2 regions of the Fusibacter fontis genome follow, and region 2 is predicted to be linked to the other one. Evidence: a T-box and tRNA genes for the amino acid it is inferred to sense, from the RefSeq annotation. Region 2 holds a T-box; the other holds one or more tRNA genes.
What was found. A T-box is a leader RNA that pairs with one kind of tRNA and senses whether it is charged. The one in region 2 lies ahead of argS (arginine--tRNA ligase), so its partner is inferred to be a tRNA-Arg.
Positions count from the first base shown of each region.

Region 1: it has a tRNA-Arg gene. The T-box ahead of argS (arginine--tRNA ligase) is inferred to sense a tRNA for this amino acid. The anticodon was not compared.

Region 1 is NZ_AP042445.1:1,809,983-1,815,025, reverse strand. It holds rRNA gene rrf (5S ribosomal RNA) at 76-192, shown strand; tRNA gene ACZ41W_RS08200 (tRNA-Asn) at 309-383, shown strand; tRNA gene ACZ41W_RS08195 (tRNA-Leu) at 394-480, shown strand; tRNA gene ACZ41W_RS08190 (tRNA-Met) at 497-571, shown strand; tRNA gene ACZ41W_RS08185 (tRNA-Met) at 582-658, shown strand; tRNA gene ACZ41W_RS08180 (tRNA-Glu) at 669-743, shown strand; tRNA gene ACZ41W_RS08175 (tRNA-Val) at 862-937, shown strand; tRNA gene ACZ41W_RS08170 (tRNA-Asp) at 1,032-1,108, shown strand; tRNA gene ACZ41W_RS08165 (tRNA-Thr) at 1,114-1,189, shown strand; tRNA gene ACZ41W_RS08160 (tRNA-Tyr) at 1,200-1,284, shown strand; tRNA gene ACZ41W_RS08155 (tRNA-Gly) at 1,301-1,375, shown strand; tRNA gene ACZ41W_RS08150 (tRNA-Arg) at 1,385-1,461, shown strand; tRNA gene ACZ41W_RS08145 (tRNA-Ser) at 1,465-1,553, shown strand; tRNA gene ACZ41W_RS08140 (tRNA-Ile) at 1,564-1,640, shown strand; tRNA gene ACZ41W_RS08135 (tRNA-Phe) at 1,670-1,745, shown strand; gene ACZ41W_RS08130 (chorismate mutase) at 1,938-2,552, shown strand; gene cdaA (diadenylate cyclase CdaA) at 2,949-4,244, shown strand; gene ACZ41W_RS08120 (CdaR family protein) at 4,231-5,043, shown strand, end outside.
Region 2 is NZ_AP042445.1:1,405,073-1,410,115, reverse strand. It holds gene ACZ41W_RS06385 (endonuclease MutS2) at 1-177, shown strand, start outside; gene ACZ41W_RS06380 (rhomboid family intramembrane serine protease) at 259-1,086, opposite strand; T-box leader at 1,279-1,469, shown strand; gene argS (arginine--tRNA ligase) at 1,515-3,224, shown strand; gene ACZ41W_RS06370 (response regulator) at 3,315-3,680, opposite strand; gene ACZ41W_RS06365 (B12-binding domain-containing radical SAM protein) at 3,929-5,043, shown strand, end outside.

The sequences.
Region 1 (5,043 bases), 400 kb from region 2:
CGGCAAATTTTACTACGTGCCTAGTCAATTTGCTTCGCAAACCGACCTACGGCTGAAATTGTAAACAATTTCATATCTAGTGATGATGGCGGAGGGGAAACACCTGTTCCCATACCGAACACAGAAGTAAAGTCCTCCAGCGTCGATGGTACTTGGCGGGTAGCTGCCTGGGAGAGTAGAACGTCGCTAGTTTGTTCTTTAAGAACTAAAAAGTATTCCAAGGTAGCTCAACAATCATGGAGCAAAGCGAAATGTGATGTTTATAAGTGATTGTTACACCGAAGAATATGAAATGCTTTTAAAAGTATTCCAAGGTAGCTCAACGGTGGAGCACTCGGCTGTTAACCGATAGGCTGAGGGTTCGAATCCCTCCCTTGGAGCCATTTTAAACGTGCCGTGGTGGCGGAACTGGCAGACGCACAGGACTTAAAATCCTGCGGTGGCGACACCGTACCGGTTCGATTCCGGTCCTCGGCACCAATTTTATATTTATTATCGCGGAGTGGAGCAGTGGCAGCTCGTTGGGCTCATAACCCAAAGGCCGTAGGTTCGAATCCTGCCTCCGCAACCATGTTTATTATGGCGGCGTAGCTTAGTTGGCTAGAGCGTCCGGTTCATACCCGGAAGGTCGGTGGTTCGAATCCGCCCGCCGCTACCATTTTAATCATGGCCCCTTGGTCAAGCGGTCAAGACACCGCCCTTTCACGGCGGTAACAGGGGTTCGATTCCCCTAGGGGTCACCATTTATGTTTTACGAAGTATAACAGTCGACGTTAAATTCGAAGAATTTTAGGAGACTAACGAAGTAAAACAGTCAATGTTCCGTTGACAATTTGAAGAAAACGAGAGTTTTTTTCACATGGAAGTTTAGCTCAGCTGGGAGAGCATCTGCCTTACAAGCAGAGGGTCATAGGTTCGATCCCTATAACTTCCACCATTTTCAGTTTTGTATTTCAAAACTGCCCGACGTATGCAACTTGGTTGCTAGGAGGGAACTTGTACATCAATAATGTACGAGTAATCATTATTGCGGTCCAGTAGTTCAGTTGGTTAGAACGCTAGCCTGTCACGCTAGAGGTCGAGGGTTCGAGTCCCTTCTGGATCGCCATTTATGCCGGTGTAGCTCAATTGGTAGAGCAACTGACTTGTAATCAGTAGGTCGCGGGTTCGAGTCCCATCACCGGCTCCATTTTATGACTGGAGGGGTTCCCGAGTGGCCAAAGGGGGCGGACTGTAAATCCGTTATCGACGATTTCGAAGGTTCGAATCCTTCTCCCTCCACCATTTAATTAATCATTTTGCGGAAGTGGCTCAGTGGTAGAGCATCGCCTTGCCAAGGCGAGGGTCGCGAGTTCGAATCTCGTCTTCCGCTCCAATTTTATAAGCGTTCGTAGCTCAACTGGATAGAGCACCGCCCTTCTAAGGCGGGGGTTTGGGGTTCGAGTCCCTACGGACGCGCCATATGGAGAGGTACCGAAGCGGTCATAACGGGGCGGTCTTGAAAACCGTTAGGGTGCAAGCCCACGTGGGTTCGAATCCCACCCTCTCCGCCAATTCTAATGTGGGCGTATAGCTCAGCTGGTTAGAGCGCACGCCTGATAAGCGTGAGGTCGGTGGTTCGAGTCCACTTATGCCCACCACATTAATTATGAGAGTATAACTCTCACATGCCCAGATAGCTCAGTCGGTAGAGCAGGGGACTGAAAATCCCCGTGTCGGTGGTTCGATTCCGCCTCTGGGCACCATATTAAGATCAATGATTAAGAATTCTTAGTCGTTGGTCTTTTATTTTTTTGATATAATGATAGTAATCAATCTAACAAATTGTAAAAAAGTAAAAAATTAGAGAAAATAAAATTATTAATTGAACAATAACTAAATGGAATAGTTGAAAAAAGAATTAATTGCACATTCATTGGATAAATAGGGAGCAGTTTATGAGTAAAGAAAAGAAAAGCCAATCGAAATTACGAACCAGTCAAGGTAATAACAATCAAGGCACAAACAACCACGATATGAACAAGCACGATATGAACAACCACAATATAAGTAATCAGGTTGAATATCAAGTAGGTATGACAAACCATCATACGGATGCGTTAGATCAAAATGAAGGGGATTCAAATAATAAAAGTGGTCGTTTAAATTTTGAGAATTCTAATCTCAGCCAGGTTCAAAATATGCAGACTTATAGATTTGAAATTGACCGCATCGATCAAATACTTATTGAAAATATTATTAAAAGATTTATAGTAACGGATCAAGTGGGTATGTATAAAAAGATTCATGAAATGACAGTGAGTGATAGTAGTAGAGAGCAAGCAATATATATGAAAAATCGCGAAAGAGTGAATTCTTTTTTTGCAAGTATAAACGAAAATAATTTTATTGATTTAGTAACGAACCTAGATACAATAAATGACTCAGATACTCTGTCTTTGGATGATCAGATAAGTCAATTAAAATTAGAAATTATGGAAATTATAGATAAGTTATATGAAATTATAATAGCGAATAGTGTCATGAGGCAGGATAAAATTTTGAATCAATAAAAACAGTAATCAATAGAGAAGCAATTATCAATAGAAAAGTTATTATCAATTGAAAAACAGTCATTGATAAAAAGAGCTTCATCGAGATAAGTACTATTATCATGAAGATAAAACTCGTAACAAAATGAATATTAAGTAGAGTATGACGTCTGGATACTATTCAATTTTATTGAGCAAGCAACTAATTTATCTATAGTTGATTACAAATTTATTACGATTCAATATTAAACGGAATGCAGCAATTTAAATGTAGTATACTGTACTTTGAGACATCACAATTTCATAACAACAAAAATTTTGAAGGCATTAGAATCAATTTGATCTAAAACTCGTCTGTGTATTTGTGGCAAAATGATCAATTGGAGTTAATTATAGATTGGTGAAAAGGAGAAAAATATGGAAGTAGTCAATTCATTTATTGATGTTATAATGGCAAACATCGCAGAGATTAGAATAAATTATATCATTGATATTGGAATTATTGCGATTGTGTTTTATAAGCTTCTTGGTTTGATTAAAGAGACGAGAGCAGAGCAACTTGTGAAAGGGTTTATTATTATTTTGGTAATATCCAAACTGAGCGGTTGGGCGAAACTCTATGCAATCAATTACATTTTACAGAGTACGTTTACTATCGGCTTAATCGCACTGGTTATTTTGTTTCAACCTGAGTTAAGAAAAGCCCTTGAGCATTTAGGGCGCTCACAGTGGTTAATTTCAGGCAATAAGAAAACAACTGAGTTAGAAATGACTCAATCCATAAATGAAATAGTTGATGCTGTGGGTGTCATGTCTAGAAAAAAAATTGGTGCACTCATTGTAATTGAGAGAACAATCGGGATTAATGATATCGTAGAAACGGGGACAGTTGTAGATGCTCAAATTGGGGCAGATTTATTAATGAATATTTTCTATCCAAAATCTCCATTACATGATGGAGCGGTAGTGATAAAAAATAATCGTTTAATGGCCGCAGGATGTCTTCTTCCATTATCTTCAAACAAGTATATCAGTAAAGAATTAGGAACAAGGCATCGCGCTGCAATGGGAATGACAGAAAGTTCAGACGCAATGATTATCATAGTTTCTGAAGAAACGGGTGCTATTTCCATGGCGATTGAGGGCAAATTACAACGGTTTTTAGATACGGGATCTTTAAGAGAATTAATGAAACAACACATGGATTCGGAAAAAGAACGAGTTGATAAAAGTAAAGCCAATGGAATAAAAGATGATAAAAATAGAAGCGAAATTAGTTTGAGCGATGAGGTGAATGGGAACGATAAGACAACTCAAAAGAAACGAAAACTCTTGTTTGCTAAAAAAGAAGGTCAATCAAACTCTCGAAACCATTTTGGATTTTTAAGACGAAATGATTTTAATAGCAATATAAATGAAATGCAATTTCTAAGCTCAGAAGTAGATGAATGGCCAGATATTATAGTTGGGGGGCATGTTGTTGTTTCAGATAACCTTGAGACTATCCAGACTTTAGATAATAAGACTATCCAGACTTTAGATAATAAGGCTATCCAGAATTCAGATAATAAGGCTATCCAGACTTTAGATAATGAGACCATTCAGAATTCTGAAAATGAGACTATCCAAAATTCAAATAAGATGAATTTAATTTCCAAGAGTTCATTGAATAAAGTAAAAATGGATGGAGGAGATTATAATGAAAACAAATAAAAACACTCCTCGAAAAGGTTTAACAAGACAAAGAATCGCGAATAAAATTCATCGAAATTGGATTGACATTATTTGGAACTTACCGAAACAGCTTTTTGCTCAAAACACCGGAACAAAGTTACTTTCTTTGACTCTTGCGATTTTATTCTGGTTTTTTGTCATGGATCACGTCGACCCTGAAATAACGAGAGTTTTCGAAAATGTACCGATTCAACTCATTAATACACAAGAACTGGATCAAAATAATTTAAAAATTATGAATCAAAGTGATTACTTTGTTGATGTTGAAGTTGTTGGTCGAAGAAATAAGGTATTGAATTTAAATGCTAAATCGATATATTTATGGGCTGATTTAAGATCTGTAAGCAATGGTGTAAACAAAATTTTCGTGAATAGTTCAGTGAATTCAGATTCAATCAGCATCAAATTGCTGTCACCAAAGGAGATCGTATTTACAATTGATCGTGTCATTTCTGTTGCGAAGCCAGTAAAAATTGTGATTTCAGATGATTTTAGAGAGTCATTGTATCAAGAGTCAATGGAGTTAGAACCATTTGAAATAAATGTAGTCGGACCTGAAAGTTTAGTCAATTCTGTTGAAAACTTAGTTGGAACGATTTCTGTCAATGCAATTAGTGAAGATTATTCTAGAGAGGTAACATTATCTCCTTATAATAAGGATGGTGCTCTTGTTAATGGTGTGAATTTAGAACAGAATACAACTCAGTTGAGTTTGAAAATTGGAAAAGTTCAAGAGTATGACATCGTTACTGAGATTCAAGGCAGTCCCAAAGATGGA
Region 2 (5,043 bases):
CTGGATGACGCGGCAATATCGAGCCTCAGTCAAGTTCGCATCATTCATGGAAAGGGAACCGGCGCACTTCGAAAAGGTCTACATGAGCATTTTAAAGGGCACCCCCATATTAAAAAATTTGAAGATGCCGCTTATAATGAAGGTGGTAGTGGTGCAACCACTATAGTATTAAAATAGTCAATAAATTGTTCTTAAAATTGATTTCATATTTTATATGACCAATTCATATCTCGTATTATTAATTTGTATCTGACAATATTAATTCATATCCTGTTCAATTTCATCTATCCACTCTTGATAGATACTTTGATCAGGATATTTTTTTTGCCCTTTTTCTAACGTTCTGATGGCTTTTTCCGCTTTTCCATCTTGATAATAATAAGCTGCTCCTTGTAAGAAGATTTCAGGATCAGCTTGAACTTTCAGCGTTCCCAAAACAATAGGAACGACTAACAATAGTACGGAAATGACTTGAACAGGTAATCGTTTTAAATGGAAAATTTTTTCGTGACTCAATCCAACAGAGTAAGCTAAGAAAAAACCACCAATTAAGCCTCCAATATGTCCTGCCATATCGATGTTCGGTTTTACAAGACCGATGAGTAGGTTGATTCCAACGAGTAAGATTAAATCGGACCCAAATAATTTTTTATAGACAATAGGATTGAGTTTGTATAAAAACAAGTTAGCGCCCATTAAACCAAAAATCGCGCCTGATGCGCCGACCGAAGTTGCCGTACTAAACAAAAAGCTTGCTCCAGAACCGATAAGTCCTGAGATAAAATAGATGATTAAAAAGTTGCGTTTCCCATAGAATCGTTCAATATCTCGACCGATGACGTAAAGTGCCATCATGTTAAACATTAAATGTAAAAAGTCCGCATGTAAAAACATCGCTGTAAATAATCGCCAAAATTCTCCTAGGCCAATGAGGGCATTTACCTTTGAACCAAGAAACAAAAGTCCGTTTCCAGTAAAATAATCTGCAATCTGAGTCAAAAGAAACATAAAAATGTTGATGCCAATTAACCATTCGGTCAATGAAAGATGCTTGAGTTTATGCTTATAATAATTTAAATTTGCCATAGTATCTCCTCGAATTTTCTTTAAATGAACATATCGTTATTATACAATAATTTCCCAGATAGTGAAGTCATATGCAGAGGTTTTCATAAATATTTTACACTTCATTCAAGAATTTCATTATATATTGACAGATAAACATTACTATGGTAAAGTAAGACTCAAATTAACAAAATCAAAATGAAATGAACATAAGTAAAATCTACGATTGGAACAGTAGTGTAAATGTCCCTTAAAGCGAGCAGGAGTTGGTGTGAGTCCTGTAATACATGAACATGAAGAGAGCCCATGAGATGCCAAAGGCCGGTAGTCACCGTTAAAGACTTCGAGTGAGAAAGAGGAATCTTTCTAAAAAGAGTGGCAACGCGGAAACCTTCGTCTCTTATTATTATAATAAGAGGCGTTTTTATTTTTTGAGGAGGGGAAATATGATTAATTACAAAGAACTAATTGCAAAGCAATTAAAAGAAATCATTGATCAGATGAATGGCGATTTAAGTTATGAAGAGATTCTGTCTTTAGTTGAGCACCCTAAAAACACAGAGATGGGAGATTATGCTTTTCCATGTTTTAAACTTGCAAAAGCATTTAGAAAATCACCTGTGGCTATTGCAGATGAGGTCGTTCAACAATTACCGGTTGATTCAAATTTTCAAAAAGTCGAAGCTGTGGCTGGTTTTCTAAATTACACAGTCAATACAGAACAATTTGCTAAAAATGTTCTTGAGGAAGTATTGAGAGAAAAAGATCAATATGGAACCTCTACTTTAGGAAATGGTAAGAAAACTATCATTGAGTACTCATCCGTAAATATCGCAAAGCCATTTCATATGGGACATATTAGAAGTACGATGATAGGAGAGTCGCTTCACCGTATTTACAAGTATCTAGGTTATGATACTGTTGCAATTAATCATTTGGGAGATTATGGGACTCAATTTGGAAAGCTGATTGTAGCCTATAAATTATGGGGAGATCGAGATGTTATTGAAGCCGATCCAATCCCTGAACTATTAAAAATATACGTGAAATTCCATGATGAAGCTGAAACGCATCCGGAACTTGAAGATGAAGCAAGAGCTTGGTTTACGAAACTTGAGAACGGTGACGAAGAAGCGGTAGCGCTTTGGACACTTTTTAGAGATATGTCGCTCAAAGTGTTTAATCGCGTGTATTCTAAATTGGGTGTTACATTTGATTCGTATGCAGGCGAAAGTTTTTATTCCGATAAGATGCCAGCGATTATCAATGAACTTCGAGAAAAAAATCTCGTTCAGAAGGATGAAGGCGCTGAAATTGTCAATTTAGAAGCATATGGAATGATTCCTGCGTTGATTACCAAAAAAGATGGTTCATCCCTCTATTTAACTCGTGATTTAGCTGCTGCAAAGTATAGAAAAGACACCTATAATTTTGACAAAAATATTTATGTTGTTGGTAGTGCGCAAAAATTGCATTTTCAACAATGGTTTAAGATTGTAGAATTAATGGGTTACGATTGGGCGAAAGATTGTATTCACGTGGACTTTGGAATGGTTTCGCTTGAAGAAGGGGCATTGTCAACTCGTAAGGGAAATGTTGTATTCCTCGAGGATGTATTGGATAAAGCGGTTGAACAAACACTTCAAATTATCAACGAGAAAAATCCAAATCTCGATAACAAAGAAAAAGTGGCTGCTCAAATTGGTATTGGAGCGGTTGTATTCCAAGAATTAACGACCTCAAGAACAAAAGATTATGCCTTTTCGCTGGATAAAACATTGTCATTTGAGGGGGAAACTGGGCCTTATGTTCAATATACGCATGCGAGAGCTTGCAGTGTTTTGAGAAAAGTGGAAGATACTCAACTCGCTGCACCTGATTATAGCGCACTTTCAGATTCTGTATCTAAAGACGTTATTCGACTTTTATCAAAATTTGGTGAAATCGTCATTTTAGCACATAAGAACTATGAACCACACACAATTGCAAGATACGTCATAGAAGTTGCGCAAGCATTCAACCGATTCTATCACGACAATGCAATTTTGGTTGACGATGAGGCTGTTAAATCGGCGCGTGTTGCACTCGTTAAGAGTGTTCAAATTGTGATCAAAAACGCTTTACAACTCTTATGTATGGATGCACCTGAACAAATGTAAAACAAAGGGGCTACCACATCTAATATTTAGATTGTGGTAACCCCTAATTTTATTCAATCAAATGGGTTATGTAGAGAAAATACTTTAAAATTAATTCGTAGAATCAAAACGAGACATACATTTTTTAAAGCTTTCTACATTTAGACTTTCTTTCAGAATAAAATCATTGAAGATAAGTTCTTTCAATCTTTTATGAATATTATCTATTTCAAGTGAAGTCAATATGACAATGGGAACCTCATTGTATTTCGAGCTCTTAATATTCGCAATAAGCGTTTCTGCTTTCATATCGCTAAGCTCCATACCTGTTATGATGACATCGACTTCGTGCTTGCTAATTAATTTCATAAAATCTTCACCGCGACTTGTTCCAGTATAATCAAAACCTAGTCGTGAAGACATATCGTGAACAACTTGTCTAAAAAAGTCACTGTATTCAAAGTGGAGAATTCTCATACGACCTCCTTGTAGAGTCTGTAACCTCAGATATTGTTTGTAATCTCGGATAGTGTTTGTAAATTCTGATAGCGTTTGTAACCTTGGTTCGTGTTTTAATCAATAGGTTCAACTTCAGTATATCATAGAAAAAGTACGACCTAAAAACTATTTATTCCGGTTGAGGAGTATGACGTGTTATACTAGAACATATATTGAAACAACTCATTTACATACAGTGATTGACATTGTAAATGCAAGGAGAATGTATGAAAATTTTACTGATGGCATTAAACTCTAAATTTATTCACTCAAATCTAGCAATTCGCTCGATTGCTGCATATTATCAAGAATACTATTGTCACTTAGATTATATGATCGAGGTTAAAGAATATACCATAAATAATGAAATGGATTTAATATTACAAGACATGGTCAAAGGAAGTTATGATGGTATTTTCGTTTCATCCTATATATGGAATATAGAAGCCCTCAATGTAATATTTACCAATTATCGCAAAATTAAATCAAATTCTTTTGTCATTTTTGGAGGACCAGAAGTTTCATTTGATCCAAAAGACCAACTGAAACAACATCCATATTTAAACGGGATTATTTGTGGAGAAGGCGAACGCATATTTTCCGAATTTTTACTTCATCTTCAAAATACTTGTTTGGAGGAAGCTTTTCGTCAAACACCGGGAATGGCCTATAGAGTAGGAATGGATTATTTTGAGAATCCACCAATGCCATTGATTGACCATTTAGAGGAAATTCCATTTCCATACTCAGACATGGCTCTTTATCAAAATCGGATAATTTACTATGAAAGTTCGAGAGGATGCCCTTATAATTGTAGTTACTGTCTTTCGTCTGCACTCAAGGGCGTTAGGCATCTGTCAATTGAACGTGTAAAACGAGATTTAAAGTTTTTTATTGACCAAAAAGTACCACAAGTTAAGTTTGTCGATCGTACCTTTAATGCAGTCAAATCACATGCACTTGCAATCATGAACTATTTAATGGAAATTGACAATGGCATTACCAATTTTCATTTTGAGATTACAGCATCGTTACTAGATGAGGATTATATTCAGTTGATTCAAAAATCGAGAAAAGGTCTTTTTCAATTTGAAGTCGGCATTCAAACAACGAATCAAATGACTCTAAGTGAAATACATCGTCCAATTCAGTTTGATCGCGTAAAAGAAAAATGTCTTCAAGTCATTCGAACTGGAAACGTACATCTACATGTGGATTTAATTGCCGGACTTCCATACGAAAATTATACGTCATTTCTAAATTCGTTTGATGATGTTTATGAAATTGGAGCTGAACAGCTGCAACTGGGCTTTCTTAAGATTCTAAAGGGAACGGCCATTTC